Regions from separate parts of the Thermomonas sp. HDW16 genome, predicted to be linked through region 2. Evidence: predicted binding sites of a transcription regulator. Region 2 holds the regulator's gene; the other holds the start of a gene.

Evidence for each region. The regulator sigma-54, encoded in region 2, starts transcription at its own class of promoters, with help from an activator protein. The targets are predictions, from matches to a motif close to TGGCACGNGCNTTGC.
Region 1: glnA (type I glutamate--ammonia ligase) is a predicted target of sigma-54. The motif match lies at 6,500-6,514, and genes of this name have one in related genera.

What each region holds. Positions count from the first base shown of each region.
Region 1 is NZ_CP049872.1:190,358-198,313, forward strand. Features, by position in the region: gene G7079_RS00805 (MerR family transcriptional regulator) at 1-307, shown strand, start outside; gene G7079_RS00810 (acetoacetate decarboxylase family protein) at 364-1,290, shown strand; gene G7079_RS00815 (type 1 glutamine amidotransferase domain-containing protein) at 1,316-1,999, shown strand; gene amt (ammonium transporter) at 2,138-3,508, opposite strand; gene G7079_RS13325 (P-II family nitrogen regulator) at 3,567-3,905, opposite strand; gene G7079_RS00825 (TorF family putative porin) at 3,920-4,741, opposite strand; gene glnA (type I glutamate--ammonia ligase) at 5,044-6,453, opposite strand; gene G7079_RS00835 (undecaprenyl-diphosphate phosphatase) at 6,660-7,514, shown strand; gene G7079_RS00840 (DUF4377 domain-containing protein) at 7,588-7,956, shown strand, end outside.
Region 2 is NZ_CP049872.1:965,537-973,492, reverse strand. Features, by position in the region: gene lptC (LPS export ABC transporter periplasmic protein LptC) at 1-325, shown strand, start outside; gene lptA (lipopolysaccharide transport periplasmic protein LptA) at 306-833, shown strand; gene lptB (LPS export ABC transporter ATP-binding protein) at 833-1,552, shown strand; gene G7079_RS04360 (RNA polymerase factor sigma-54) at 1,720-3,156, shown strand; gene raiA (ribosome-associated translation inhibitor RaiA) at 3,219-3,545, shown strand; gene hprK (HPr(Ser) kinase/phosphatase) at 3,576-4,529, shown strand; gene rapZ (RNase adapter RapZ) at 4,526-5,401, shown strand; gene G7079_RS04340 (PTS fructose IIA subunit family protein) at 5,556-5,948, shown strand; gene G7079_RS04335 (HPr family phosphocarrier protein) at 5,988-6,257, shown strand; gene ptsP (phosphoenolpyruvate--protein phosphotransferase) at 6,257-7,956, shown strand, end outside.

The DNA.
Region 1 (7,956 bases), 780 kb from region 2:
GCTGGAGATCATCGACAGCGCCCAACGCGCAGGTTTCTCACTGGAGCAGATCCGTCATCTGCTTCCCCTTGGCGATGGCAGCTGGAACCACGAGGAGTTGCTGGTGGCGCTCAAGGCCAAGGTCGCCGAGATCGAGGTATTGCAGAAGCGCCTGAAACAGAACAAGGCGCAGTTGCTGGTCGCCATCGACAGTATCGAGAACCGACCGGACGGCATCGAGTGCGCGGACAATCGGATGCGGGTGCTGAACCGGCTGCGTGGCAAGGGCGTGGTGGCCTCGCGCCGCAAACCGGCTCGCGATGCCTGAGACAGCGTCCACGGACTTGACCTTCAACTGTGGTTGAACCCTAGCGTGCGAGTCGGGTGATCGACGAGGCGCCGACGGTGGAACAGGGATTTACAGAAGTCGAGTTCGGTGGGCACAAGGTGCTCGTGCCGTCGGGTGGGTATTACGACCGGTTCCGCATGAATCCGGACCTGGATGAGGTGGCCCGAGACCCGGCCGCAGGCAATATCGACTTCTTCCGCCGCATCCCGAAGTCGTTGGTGGCGACTCGCGTTGGCCCTGCCTGGTCACCCAACTTCTACTACCGAACCAGCAGCGTCCAGTTGCTGTTCCTGGCGCCGCTTGCATGCTTGCGCGCAGCCCTGCCCATGCCCTTGGAACCACTGCGGCCATTACCCTGCCACGGGCTGGTGGCGCTGACGTTCTTCTCCTACCGCGTGTGCGACAACGACCCCTACAACGAGGTCTCCATCGCCGTGGTCATCAGGCGGCCCGGGACCCGCGGTTCCCACGCCTTAGAACTTACGCGGACACTGCGGCGGCGCGCCTATGTCGCGCATGTGCTCGCACTGCCCGTGGATACCGAGATCGCATGCGTGCGCGGCGTGCATGGATACCAGTTGCCCAAGTGGCTGGCCGACATCGAACTGGAGATCGGGTCGAAGGTGCGAGCGCAGATCCGCTCTCGCGGCGGTGCACCGGACCTGTCGCTGGAGGCGACGCTGCCCGAAGTGTGCACGGTGGCGCCGCAATCGCGTTTAGGCGCAACCACAATGGTCCACCTGATCGACGGCACATGGCACCAGACCACCGTGCAATCGAATACGCTGGCGTTCGCCCAGCAGATGCTGCCGAAGGACGTGATCCTATCGCGCCATGGCGGTCCGATGAGCCAATTGCTGGACGGCTTGGGCGCATCCACCCTGGTGCGCATGGACGTAGTAAAGGACGCGCAACTGGTATTGAACATGCCGCGCCCACTGAAAGCACTCGATCGCGCCTGATGCCCATAAAGAGGAACCAACGCACATGACCCGACGCATCCTCCATGTCGTCAGCAACGTCGCCCACTACGATGACCCGTCCCACCCAACGGGTCTATGGCTGTCGGAACTGACTCATGCCTACGACCTCTTCGAGGAGAAGGGGTATGAGCAGCGCATCGTGAGCCCGCAGGGCGGCGTATCGCCGCTCGAACCCCGCGCCCTCAAGTGGCCTTTGCTGGATGCTTCCGCCAAGGCATGGCTCAACGACCCGAATCGGATGGCGTTGCTCTCCGATACCGCGCGTCCCGATGAAATCGATCCGGCGGACTTCGACGTGATCTATTTCACCGGTGGGCACGCCGTGATGTGGGATTTCCCGGACAGCGCCGGACTTCAACGCATCACTCGGGACATCTACGAACGCGGCGGGATCGTTTCTGCGGTGTGCCATGGATACTGCGGCCTGCTGAACACGACGTTGTCCGATGGCTCGCTATTGGTCGCCGGGCGCAGGGTTACCGGCTTTTCCTGGCGTGAGGAGGTGCTTGCGGGCGTGGCGAAGTACATGCCATATAACGCCGAGGAAGAGATGAAAAAACGCGACGCACGGTACGAGAAGGCATTCCTGCCTTTCGTCCCAAATGCGGTCGTCGATGGCCGACTGGTAACCGGCCAGAATCCGGCATCGGCGAAGGTAACGGCAAGACAGGTGGCCGATCTGCTGTGACCGCTCTGGGTCGTAAGCCGAAGATCACGCTCCATATCTTCGCAACGCATTCCCAATCAAAAAGCCGCACGGCGAACCGTGCGGCTTCCTTGAAGAAACCGGCGACGACCTCCCTGTCGTCGCCTTCCCCAAGCTCGATCAGGACTCGTACGCAGCTTCGCCGTGCGAGCTGATGTCCAGGCCTTCACGTTCGGCCTCTTCGCTGACCCGCAGGCCGACCGTGTACTTCACGATCAGGAACGCGAGCAGCGCGACCACGCTGGACAGCACCACGGTGATCAGCACGCCCTGCGCCTGGATCCACACCTGCGCGGCGATGCTGTAGTCCGGCAGTGCGGTTTCGGTGACGTAGTCCCACAGGCCAGCACCGCCCAGCGAGGGCGCGGCGAATACACCCGTGAGCAACGCACCGGTGATGCCGCCAACGCCGTGCACGCCGAACACGTCCAGGCTGTCGTCGGCGCCGAGCAGGCGCTTCAGGCCGCTCACGCCCCACAGGCAGAGCACGCCGGCGATTGCACCCATGACCAGCGCGCCGTTGAGGCCAACCAAGCCGGCTGCTGGCGTGATCGCGACTAAACCCGCCACTGCGCCCGAAGCTGCACCAAGCAACGAAGGCTTGCCCTTGCCAATCCACTCCACTGTCAGCCACGCCACCACCGCCGCAGCCGTGGCCAGGAAGGTGTTGACGAAGGCGATGGCGGCCACGCCGCCGACTTCCAGCGCGGAACCGGCGTTGAAGCCGAACCAGCCGAACCACAGGATCGACGCGCCCACCATCGTCTGCGTGAGGTTGTGCGGCTTGATCGCCTCGCGGCCGAAGCCGATCCGCTTGCCGATCACGAACGCACCGACCAAACCGGCCACCGCCGCATTGATGTGCACCACCGTGCCGCCAGCGAAATCCAGCGCGCCCTTGGCCCACAGGTAGCCCGACTTTGCCAGCACGCCATCGACGGCTTCCGCGCTGGTGAACGCATCCGGGCCGGGGAAGAACCAGACCATGTGCGCCATCGGCAGGTAGGCGAAGGTGAACCACAGCACGGTGAACAACATCACCCCGGCGAACTTCACCCGCTCCGCGAACGCACCGACAATCAGCGCACAGGTGATGCAGGCGAACGCACCCTGGAACACGAAGAACGCCAGCTCCGGGATGTACACGCCCTTGGTGAAGGTGGCGCCGATCGACGAGGCGTTGAGGCCGGCCGCGAGCACGCGGTCGGTGCCGCCGATGAAGGCATTGCCCTCGGTGAAGGCCAGGCTGTAGCCATACAGCGCCCACAGCACCGCCACCAGCGAGAACACCGCCAGGTTCTGGATCAGGATCGACAACACGTTCTTGCTGCGCACCAGGCCGCCGTAGAACAGCGCGAGGCCGGGCAGGGTCATGAAGATCACCAGTGCGGCCGACATCAGCACCCATACCGTGTCCGGCTTGCTGATGGTCGGTGCCGCTGCGGAATCCTGTGCGAACACGCTGCCGCAGGTGAACAGCAGGAACAACATCGCCGCGAGTCGCACGCGGGATTTCACGAAAGAATTTTTCATGTGGATCTCCCCGTGGTTAGAGCGCATCGGCGCCGAGTTCGCCGGTGCGGATGCGGATGACGTGGTCGAGGGCGATGACGAAGATCTTGCCGTCGCCCACTTTTCCGGTTGCAGCGGATTTGCTGATGGCGTCGAGCGCGGCATCGAAATCTTCATCAGCCACTGCGCATTCGATCTTCAGCTTGGGCAGGAAATCGACGACGTATTCGGCGCCGCGGTACAGCTCGGTATGGCCCTTCTGGCGGCCGAAGCCCTTGACCTCGGTAACGGTGATGCCGGACACGCCGACTTCGGTGAGCGCCTCGCGCACTTCGTCGAGCTTGAACGGACGGATGATCGCGGTGATCAGTTTCATCGTGATGCTCTCCCTCAGAACGACTTGGTGATGGTCAGGGCGACGGTGTCGTCGGCGATCTTGTTGCCCAGCGGATTGGTGTACAGCGCGTCATCGGCATCGGTGCCGGTATAGGCAAGGCCAACCGAGAAGCCGTTGTCGAATTCCCGGGTCACGCCCAACTTCCAGTCGGTGTATTCGAAGGCGCTGTTGCCATTGCCCTCGATCCACTGCTTGCCGGCATGCGCGCCGATGCTCCAGCCATCGGCCACGGCGAAGCTGGCGCTCAGGTCGAGGTAACCGCTGCCGTTGGAGTCGACGTAGCCAAACAGGTCGGTGGGCGCATAGGAATACTTCGCGCCAAGGCTGATCTTGTCGCTGGCGTCAACGGTGACGCCGGCATACAGCTCCAGTGTGTCGGCGCTATTGAAGCCGGACGGGAAGTCGCCGGGATACCAGTAGTAGGCCGCGCCGACGTCATAGCTCACGGCTTCGCTGAACTGGCCGCGATAGCCGCCGTAGACATCGAGTTCAAGGCTGCTGGAGATCGGCGCGGTACTGGTCGACAGATCCGACAACCAACTGGCATTGCTGCCCCAGGTGCCGATGTAGAAGCCGCCATCGGACGCGTATTCCACGCCCCCTTGCAGGGCGGGTTTCTGGTTGGTCTGCGAGAGACCGCGGAACACGTAGTCGCTGGTCAGCGAGACGTTGCCGCTGGTACCGGCCTGCGCGTCGGCGAAGCCGAGCAAGGCGAGTACCGCGATGGCGATGCGGGCGCGCCGCGTGGTGTTGCGAGCGTGCGTGCGCGTCGTGGTCGATGCATGGAACGGTGTTGCCACAGTGTGAGACGACATGACGCAGGCTCCTCATAAGCGGTGCCCTCCCCGGTCAGTGTTGCGTGCTCGTGCAATGCAGGAACGCTTCGTGCCCTACCTGCTGCGATCGTCGACCGCGTGGCTCCTCCTTTCGATAGTGTCGCGCAGCGCCGCTGCGCATGGCCCACTCCAGCTCCCCCTCCAGCCAAAAGGCCCGGGAGGCGCGCACCCGTCGGCACGCGCTCCCGGCCTGTCCGACCCTCGCCGGGGAGGGAGCGAAGCGAGGATCAGCTCGCTTCGCCCTGATGCATCGCATGCCGCCGCACGGGCGGCAACGCGCATCAGACGGTGTAGTACATCTGGTATTCCAGCGGGTGCGTGGCCGCGCGGAACGCGGTGACTTCCTTCATCTTCAGCGCGATGTAGCCATCGATGAAGTCGTCGGTGAACACGCCGCCGGCCTTGAGGAAGTCGCGATCCTTGTCGAGGGCTTCCAGCGCCTGGTCGAGCGAGTGGCAGACGGTGGGAATGCCCTTCTCTTCTTCCGGCGGCAGGTCGTACAGATCCTTGTCGCTGGGCGCGCCCGGGTCGATCTGGTTCTTGATGCCGTCAAGGCCGGCCATCATCAGCGCGGCGAAGGTCAGGTAGCCCGACTGGATCGGGTCGGGGAAGCGCATTTCGATGCGGCGCGCCTTCGGGTTGGCCACGTACGGAATGCGGCAGGACGCCGAACGGTTGCGCGCCGAGTAGGCCAGCATCACCGGCGCCTCGAAGCCCGGCACCAGGCGCTTGTAGCTGTTGGTGCCGGAGTTGGTGAACGCGTTGATCGCGCGCGCATGCTTGAAGATGCCGCCGATGTACCACAGCGCCATCTGCGACAGGCCGCCGTAGCCATCGCCGGAGAATAGGTTGACGCCGCCCTTGGCCAGCGACATGTGCACGTGCATGCCGCTGCCGTTGTCGCCGACGATCGGCTTCGGCATGAAGGTCGCGGTCTTGCCGTTGCGATGGGCGACGTTCTTGATGATGTACTTCATCGTCAGCAGTTCGTCGGCCTTCTGCACCAGGGTGTTGAACTTGGTGCCGATCTCGCACTGGCCGGCGTTCGCCACTTCGTGGTGGTGCACTTCGACCTCGATGCCGACCTGTTCCAGCGTCTTGCACATCTCGGCGCGGATGTCGTGCAGCGAATCCAGCGGCGCGACCGGGAAGTAGCCGCCCTTCACCATCGGCCGGTAGCCGGTGTTGCCGCCTTCGTATTCGCGGCCGGAGTTCCAGTGCGCTTCTTCCGAATCGACGTGGAAGAAGGTGTGGCCCATTTCATTGGCGAAGCGCACGGAATCGAAGATGAAGAATTCCGGTTCCGGGCCGAAGAACGCGGTGTCGGCGATGCCGGCCGCCTTCAGGTAGGCCTCGGCGCGCTTGGCGATGCCGCGCGGATCGCGCGAGTAGGCCTGCATGGTCGCCGGGTCCAGGATGTCGCAGGTCAGGATCAGGGTGGGATCGGCGGTGAACGGGTCGATCACCGCGGTCGACGCATCCGGCAGCAGCACCATGTCGGATTCGTTGATGCCCTTCCAGCCGCTGATCGAGCTGCCGTCGAACATCTTGCCGTCCTCGAACAGGCTGGCGTCGACGATCGACTTGGGGAAGGTCACGTGGTGCTGCACGCCACGCATGTCGGTGAAACGCAGGTCGACGAATTCGACCTTGTGGTCACGGATCAGCTTTTCGACATTTTCGAACGACATGGGGAAACTCCGGAAGGAAAGGGGTGAACCGATGGCTGTGTTTATCGCAAGCCGCGTGCCAACTTTCAACTTATTGATATTGCTAATGTTTTATGTTCACTCGGAAACATAAATCCCTATATTGGTGCGTTTACATTGATTGTTAGCACCAAATTGGGCGTTTCGCTTTGCGCTATCCTGCGCCGTCGCCCAGACCCCGGTTCCGCATGAACGACCTGCTCGCCGCGCTGCTGCTTGGCATCATCGAAGGCATCACCGAATTCCTGCCGATTTCCAGCACCGGGCACCTGCTGATCGCCGAACGCTGGCTGGGCCATCGCAGCGACCTGTTCAACATCGCCATCCAGGCCGGCGCGATCCTGGCCGTGGTGCTGATCTACTGGAAGCGGCTGTGGGGCATGCTGACCGCCTTCTTCGGCCATGACGCGCCCGCGCCCTACGATCCGCTGGGCGTGACCGCCAGCCCGGCGCAATCGCGCGATTACGCCTTCAAGTTGCTGGTCGCCTTCGGGGTGACCGCGGTCGGCGGACTGCTGGTGAAGAAGCTGGGCTGGGAATTGCCGGACACGGTGCGGCCGATCGCCTGGGCGCTGATCATCGGCGCGTTCTGGATGGTGATCGCCGAGCAACTGGCGGCCAAGCGCGCCGCGCGTGAAGGCGAACGCAGCGCCATCTCGTGGACGACGGCGATCCTGGTCGGCATCGCCCAAGTCGTTGCCGGCGTATTCCCGGGTACCTCGCGCTCGGCCGCGACCATCTTCGTCGCCCTGCTCGCCGGCACCACCAGCCGCGCCGCGGCAACCGAATTCGCCTTCGTGGTCGGCATCCCCACCATGTTCGCGGCCACTGGCTACGAATTGCTGTCGATGCTCAAGGATGGCGGCATCGGCAACGAGGACTGGACGGCACTGAGCGTCGCGTTCGTCGCCTCTGCGGTGACCGCCTTCGTCGCGGTGAAATGGCTGCTGCGCTACATCCAGAGCCATCGCTTCACCGCGTTCGCGGTCTATCGCGTCCTGCTCGGCATCGCCTTGCTGTGGTGGCTGCCGGTCGGCGGATAAGCCGACGGCGGTTTCCTCGACCCCGTTTGCACCCGCCGTGCGTTTGCATCGCACTCTCCTTGAGGAAACCGCCATGAACCGCCTGTTGCTGCCGTTGCTCGCCGCCGCCTTGCTGGCCGGTTGCCCGAATGCGGAAACCAACAAACCCATCCCCGCGGCAGCCACGGCCACGCCCGCTCCTACTGCGTCCGGCCTGGCGGCCCAGTTGGCGCGTTACCACTGGTACCTGCAGGGCGCGACCGACGCGAAGGGCAAGCGCATCGATGCGTTGTTCGCGCGCGAAGACAAGCCGCTGCAACTGGATTTCACCAACGGGCGCATCGGCATCGGCAACAGCTGCAACCACATCGGCGGCAGCTTCAGCGTGACCGCGGAGGGCATCGAGATCGGCAGCCTGATGTCGACCCAAATGGCTTGCGCCAACCCGAAGCTGATGGCGCTG
Region 2 (7,956 bases):
TACCCCGAAGTTCCTGGTGCCCGACCGCAACGGCGCTTACTGGGACGTGAAAGCACAGCTCGGACGGGTACCAGACGATGGCCAGCAGTTGCAATTACGCGGACAGGTCGTCGCCACCAGTCCCACGCAGGTACCGCCGCCGACCCGGATCGAGACCGAGGAACTGAACATCTTCCCCAACGAGAATCGCGCGACCTCGGCGGCGATCGTGACCCTCACCCGCCCCGGCCTTACAATGCGCGGTCGCGGCCTGCAGGCGGATTTCGATCGGCAGGTCTCACTTCTCTCGGATGTGCGATACCACTATGTCCCGACGAACCGCTGACCTCGCGGCTGCCGCGCTTGCCCTGTTCGCCGCCGTTTTCGCGGCCGGTGCGAATGCGCGCAGTTCGGACCGCACCCAGCCGATGGACATCGAGGCCGCGCACAGCACCTGCAGCCTCGGCGCCAACGACAGTTGTACCCTGACCGGCAACGTGACCATGACCCAGGGCAGCCTGAACGTGGTGGCGGCCAAGGCGATCATCGAGCAAAGCAACGGCGATCCCAGCCGCGCCCTGCTTAGCGGTGGCGTGACCCTGCGCCAGACCCTCGACGACGGCAACCCGATCAATGCCACTGCCAGCAACGTGGACTACAACCTCAAGACCGAGGTGGTAGTGTTCACCGGCAACGTGACCATCACCCAACAACGCGGCACCCTCAACGGCCAGCGCGTGGTCTACAACATGAAGACCGGGCAGGTGGACAGCGGCGGCGCTGGCAACGGCCGGGTCAAGATGCGCATCCTGCCCAAGGGCGCGCAGCCGGCACCGGCGAAGGCCTCGAACTGATGTTGGTCGCCAAGGGACTACGCAAGCGCTACAAATCGCGCGAGGTCGTGCGCGACTTCAGCCTGACCCTCGAGGCGGGCGAAGTGGTCGGCCTGCTCGGCCCGAATGGTGCCGGCAAGACCACCTGCTTCTACATGATCGTGGGCCTGGTACCGGCCGATGCCGGCAGCATCGTGCTCGACGGCATCGACATCACTCTTGATCCGATGTACGAACGCGCCAAGCGCGGCGTCGGCTACCTGCCGCAGGAACCCTCGGTGTTCCGCAAGCTCAGCGTGGCGGACAACCTTCGCCTGGTTCTGGAATTGCGCCAAGACCTCGACGAGGACGGCCGCGAACGCGAGCTGGAAGGCCTGCTGGACGAGTTGCAGATCGGCCATGTCGCCGAACAGATGGGCGCCAGCCTGTCCGGCGGTGAACGGCGGCGGGTGGAAATCGCCCGCGCGTTGGCCGGCAAGCCGCGCCTGATCCTGCTGGACGAGCCATTCGCCGGCGTCGATCCGATCTCGGTCAACGAGATCCAACGCATCGTTACCCACCTCAAGGATCGCGGGATCGGCGTGCTGATCACCGACCACAACGTCCGCGAGACCCTGGGCATCTGCGACCGCGCCTACATCCTGGCCGATGGCGCCGTGCTGGCACAGGGCGCGCCCGAAGCCCTGCTGGAGAGCCCGGACGTGCGTCGGGTGTACCTGGGCGATACGTTCCGGCTCTGAACCACTTCCAGGGTTGCCGTTCCGGCGCAAACCGGGATCCGCCCTGGATCGCGCGCCTGAAAACAGACATGCGCCTGTCAGACACGGCCGGCTTTCGCCGGAATGACGAATCCATTTGCGCACCGATAACGTTTTTTTATCCGCAGTCGGATATATCCTGAGTGCGGATGAAACCGCGCCTTTCCCCCGGGCTGCACCAGCAATTGATCCTGACGCCGCAGCTGCGCCAGGCGATCCGCCTGTTGCAGCTGTCCACGATCGAACTCGAAGCGGAAATCGCCGAGGCGGTGGCCAGCAACCCGCTGCTCGACTGGGCCGAAGCGGGCGAAGCAGGCCCAGCGGATGCGCACGAGGTGCGCGATGCCGATGGCGCGCACGACGCGGCGACGCAGGGACACGAACATGTGGACGAACGCGTGGACGAGCACTGGGATCGCGAAAGCGAGCCCTGGCAGGAGCGGATCGGCCCGGCATCGGATGGCGGCGAGGACTTCGCCGGTGACCGCGCGGCCAGTGCGGAAACCCTGCGCGACCACCTGCTCTGGCAATTGCACCTCGGCCACTTCAGCCAACGCGACCTCGGCATCGGCGTGGCGCTGATCGACGCCATCGACGACGACGGCTACCTGCGCGAAGAGCTCGATGCCATCGCCGACGGCCTCAAGCCGGAAATCGACGCAGAACACGACGAGGTGCTGCAAGTCCTGCACCGCATCCAGCAGTTCGACCCGGTCGGCGTGGGCGCACGCGACCTCGGTGAATGCCTGCGTCTGCAATTGCGTACGTTGGCCGAAGACAGCCCTGGCCGCGACCTGGCGATGGCGGTGGCTGCCGGCGCATTGGCGCGGCTGCCGAAGATCGGCATCGACGGATTGTGCCGCGAACTGGACTGCAAGCGCGCCGAGGCCGAGGAAGCGGTGCACCTGCTGCGCAGCCTGGATCCGCGTCCTGGCACCCAGCACGGCGACCTGCCAGCCGGAACCTATGTCACTCCGGATTGCGTTATCTGGCGCCAGCAGGGCCTGTGGCGAGTGGCGCTGGCCGCCGGCGCCACCCCGCGCATCACCATCCAGCGCGACTACGAACAGATGATCCGCCACGCCGGCGCGGCCGATGCCGAATACCTGCGTGGCCGGCTGCAGGAAGCGCGTTGGCTGTTGAAGGGCCTGGAATCGCGTGCCGACACCCTGTTGCGCGTGGTGCGCTGCCTGGTGCGCGAGCAGGCCGGCTTCCTCGAATTCGGCGACCAGGCGCTGCACCCATTGACCCTGCGCAGCGTGGCCGCCGAACTCGGCTTGCACGAATCCACGGTCTCCCGCGCGATCGCCCGCAAGTACGTGCGCACCCCGCGCGGCACCATCCCGCTGCGCGATTTCTTCGCCTCCGGGATCGAAACCGAAGGCGGCGGCAGCGCTTCCAGCACCGCCATCCAGGACATGATCCGCAAGCTGGTCGAGGCCGAGGATCCGCGCAAGCCGCTATCCGACGCGCGCCTCGCCGACACCCTGAAATCGGGCGGCGTGCCGGTGGCGCGGCGTACCGTCGCCAAGTATCGTGAGGCCCTGCAGATTCCCGCATCGCACGAGCGCGTGCGCATCGGTTGACGCGGCGCGTGCAAGCCAAAAATCGTTCCACCCCGCAGTATCCACAGTCGAAGGAGGTTCAGATGCAAATCGAAACCCATGGCCATCAGATGGAAGTCACCCCGGCCCTGCGCGACTACGTGGAAACACGCTTCGAACGACTCGCACGACACTTCGAACACCCTTGCCAGATCCGCGTGCAACTTGGCCTGGACAAACCCGAGCACAAGGCCGAAGCAACGATCAACCTGTCCGGTCGCACCTTGCACGCCGATGCCAACGGTCAGGACATGTACGCCGCGATCGACCTGCTGTCGGACAAGCTCGATCGCCTGCTGATGAAGCAGAAGGAACGCATGGTCGACCACCACCGCGGCGAGAGCCTCGCGCAAAGCGGCGCGCTTGGCTGATCCGTCCATCCCGCGGCGGAGAGCACACACTTGAACGCCGCCCGCATCACCGCCGCGGAACTGTTCGAGCAACAGGCCGAACGCATGGAGCTACGCTGGCTCGCCGGCCAGCGTGGTTCCGATACGCGCGTCCTGGAAGCCGTGGAAACCGTGGCGCGGCGCCCATCGCTGGCCGGCTACCTCAACATCATCTATCCGAACAAGGTGCAGATCCTCGGCACCGAGGAACTGGCCTGGATGGACGGGCTGGATTCGCGCCAGCGTTGGGAAACGATCCAGAAGATCATCGGTTTCCGCCCGCTGGCGCTGGTCATCAGCAAGAACCAATCCTGCCCGGAAGACCTGCGCATCGCCGCCGAGGAAAGCGAAACGCCCCTGTGGAGTTCGCCGCGCCGCGGGCATGAACTGCTCAACCATCTGCAGTACAAACTTGCCCGCACGCTGGCGCCGCGGGTCACCTTGCACGGCGTGTTCATGGAGATCTATTCGATCGGCGTGCTGATCACCGGCGAATCCGGTTCCGGCAAGAGCGAACTCGCGCTGGAACTGGTGACGCGCGGGCATCGCCTGGTCGCGGACGACGCGCCCGAATTCACCCAGATCGCGCCGGACGTGCTCGACGGTGCCTGCCCGGAACTGCTGCAAGACATGCTGGAACTGCGCGGCCTGGGCGTGCTCAACATCCGCCAGATGTTCGGCGACACCGCGGTCAAGCGGAACAAATACCTGCGCATGATCGTGCACCTCAGCAAGCCCTCGCTCGACGCCAAGCCGGGCGGCATGGAACGATTGACCGGCGACATCGGCAGCCGCCGCCTGCTCGATCTCGACGTGCCGATGATCACCCTGCCGGTGATGGCCGGCCGCAACCTGGCAGTGCTCACCGAAGCCGCCACCCGCATGCACCTGTTGCGCAGCAAGGGCGTAGATCCGGCGGCCGCGTTCATGGCCCGCCACAGCCATTTCCTGGAGCGTTCGCAGTGACCGCGCAAAACCATCCAACGCCGCCGCTCGTCATCGTCAGCGGCATGTCCGGCTCCGGCAAGTCGGTGGCACTGAACACCTTCGAGGACCTCGGCTACTACTGCGTCGACAACCTACCCGCTGAACTGCTGCCCGAATTCGTGCGCCGCATGCTGGCTGGCGACAACGCGCCGGAAAAGATCGCGGTCGGCATCGATGCACGCAGCTTGGGCGACCTGGCCGACGTGCCGGAGGCGCTGTCGCAAGTCGGCGCACTGGGCCTCGACCCCAAGCTGCTGTTCTTCGACACTCGCGATGACGTGCTGGTGCGCCGCTACGCGGATACCCGCCGCCGGCATCCGCTCAGTCATCTCGGGCTGGTGCTGGCGGATGCGATCTCGCTGGAACGGCAGGCGCTGAAACCGCTGCGCCGGATCGCCGACAGCGTGCTGGACACCAGCGACCTCAACATCCACCAGATGCGCCGCCACATCCTGACCGAGTACGGCCTCAGCGGCGCCGGCTTGTCGTTGCTGTTCGAATCCTTCGCCTACCGGCGCGGCCTGCCGCCGGAGGCCGATTTCGTGCTGGATGCGCGGGTACTGCCCAACCCGCATTGGGACGCACGCCTGCGCCCGCTGTCCGGCCGCGATGCCGATGTACGCGACTACCTGGAAGAACAACCGGAAGTGGCGACCTACGTTGCGCAGGTGGAAGGCTTCCTTGATACCTGGTTGCCCAAGCTGCGTTCGGAAACCCGTAGCTACGTTACCGTCGCCTTCGGCTGCAGCGGCGGCCGCCATCGTTCGGTCTACCTGGCCGAACGCCTGGCCCGGCATTGCCGCGAAGCCGGCTGGGCGGAAGTCGCGGTGCACCATCGCGAGCTGGATTGATCCAACCATCCTCGGCACGCGGAACAGTTCGATGGCACCTGCGGTGCGAAGCCTGCACAGCGACATATCGAGTCACGTAGCGAACCCCGCCCGCAGGCCCCATCGAACTCGGAATCGCTTTCGCACTGTCATTCCCGTCTGTTAACTTGCATGCATGTCCGTCGGCATCCTGCTCATCACCCATGAAGGCATTGGCAACGCGCTGATCGCGGTGGCCACGCGCCTTCTGCGCCAGTTGCCGCTGACGACCGCAGCGTTCGAAGTCCCGTTCGATGGCGATGTCGACGCGCTGCTGCCGCAGGCCAGCGCTGCGCTGCGTCGCGTCGATGGCGGCCAGGGCGTGTTGGTGCTGACCGACCTGTACGGCGCGACCCCCAGCAATATCGCCACGAAGCTCGCCCGCCTCGGCACACCGGTACGCCGCGTCTCCGCGCTGAGCCTGCCGATGCTGCTGCGGGTGATGAACTATGCCGACCTGGACCTGGACGAATTGCCGGCGGTCGCCGCCGCTGGCGCACGCAACGGTGCCATCATTGATGACGCATGACATGACCACCACGCAACCGACAGCCACGAGGGCGATGCCGTGATCCAACGCGACCTGATCATCGTCAACCGCCTAGGCCTGCATGCGCGCGCCACCGCCAAGCTGGTGCAACTGCTGTCCACCTTCCGCTGCCAGGCCACCCTCGAAGCGCGCGGTCGCGAGGTCAACGCCAAGAGCATCATGGGCGTGATGCTGTTGGCCGCCGGAACGGGATCCACCGTGGTGCTGCGGGTGGACGGCGAAGACGAACAGGCAGCCGCCGACGCAGTCGCCGCGCTATTCGAACGCCGCTTCGACGAGGACAGCTGATGACGCGGCACGTCCTGTCCGGCACCGCCGCCGCACGTGGCAGCGCGCTTGGACGGGCACGCGTGCGCCTGCCGCACGCGCTTGACGTCGACGAGGCCCGCATCGCCGCGGACGAGGTCGATGCCGAACTCGAACGCATCCACGCCGCGGTCGACACCGTGCGCGCCGAGATGCACGCCCTGCGCGAACGCCTGCACGGCGCGCTTGCGCACGAAGTCGGCGAATTCCTCGACCTGCACGCATTGCTGCTGGACGACCCAGAATTGCTGCAGGGCATCGATGCGCTGATCCGCACCGGCCTGTACACCGCCGACTATGCCCTGCGCCTGCAGCGCGACCGCATCGCCGCGGTGTTCGACGGGATCGACGACCCCTACCTGCGCAGCCGCATCGACGACATCGACCAGGTGATCGGCCGCCTGCATGCCGCGCTGCACCGTCGCGAGGCCGATCTGCAAGGCGTGGCCGGCGAGATCCTGGTCACCGACAACATCGCGCCCACCGAACTCGCGCAGCTGCAGGCGCAAGGCGTGATGGGCGTGATCACCGCTGGCGGCAGCGCGCTCTCGCACAGCGCCATCCTTGCCCGCAGCCTGCATTTGCCGCTGGTGGTGGGAGCGGCGCAGGCATTGCAGAAGGTCAATGACGGTGACGTGCTGGTGATGGATGGCGGCACTGGCCTGGTGGTGCTTGAACCGGACGCCGAGGATCTGCGCGAACATCGCAAGCGCGTGGAGGAAGTCAAGCGCGAGCGCAAGCAGCTCAACCGCCTGCGCCGGGAACCGAGCCGTACCCTGGACGGCATCGACATCAAGCTGTGGGCGAACGCCGAATCGCGCGAAGACGTGGCCGAGGCGCATGCATTGGGTGCGGCCGGTGTGGGCCTGTACCGCACCGAATTCCTGTTCATGGGCAGCCGCGAGATCCCGGACGAAGACACGCAGTTCCGCGCCTATCGCGATGCCGTGCTGGGCATGACCGGGCGCACGGTGACCATCCGCACCCTCGACCTTGGCGCCGACAAGGCCGACAAGACCGGGCTGGCGCTGCGCGACGAACCCAATCCCGCACTGGGCCTGCGCGGCGTCCGCCTGTCGTTGGCCCGCGATGGCCTGTTGCACACGCAGCTACGGGCGATTGCCCGCGCATCCGGCTACGGGCCGGTTCGCGTGCTGGTGCCGATGATCAGTGGCGCCGAAGAAATGCGCACCGTGCGGGCGATGCTGCACAAGGCGCTGGCCGAAGTGCATCGCGAAGGCCACGAGACCGCCGCGCAGTTGCCGCTCGGCGCGATGATCGAGGTGCCGTCCGCGGCCTTGTCGCTGACCGGTTTCATCGGTGCCTGCGATTTCCTGTCGATCGGCACCAACGACCTGGTGCAGTACTTGCTCGCCGCCGACCGCAACAACGAGGCACTAGGCGATTTGTACACGCCATTGCACCCAGCACTGATCCGCTTGCTGCGAGACGTGGTGCGCACCGCGCACAGGCGCGGGCGGCCAGTGGCGGTGTGTGGCGAAATTGCCGGCGATGCCGCCTTCGTGCCACTGCTGCTTGCGCTTGGCCTGACCGAACTCAGCCTGCACCCGGCGACACTGCTTGAAGTCCGCCGCGCGATCCGCGCCAGCGACCTCTCGGCCTTGCGCAACGAAGCCGCCGCATTGATGCGCGCACGCGATCGCGCCGGTATCGAACAATG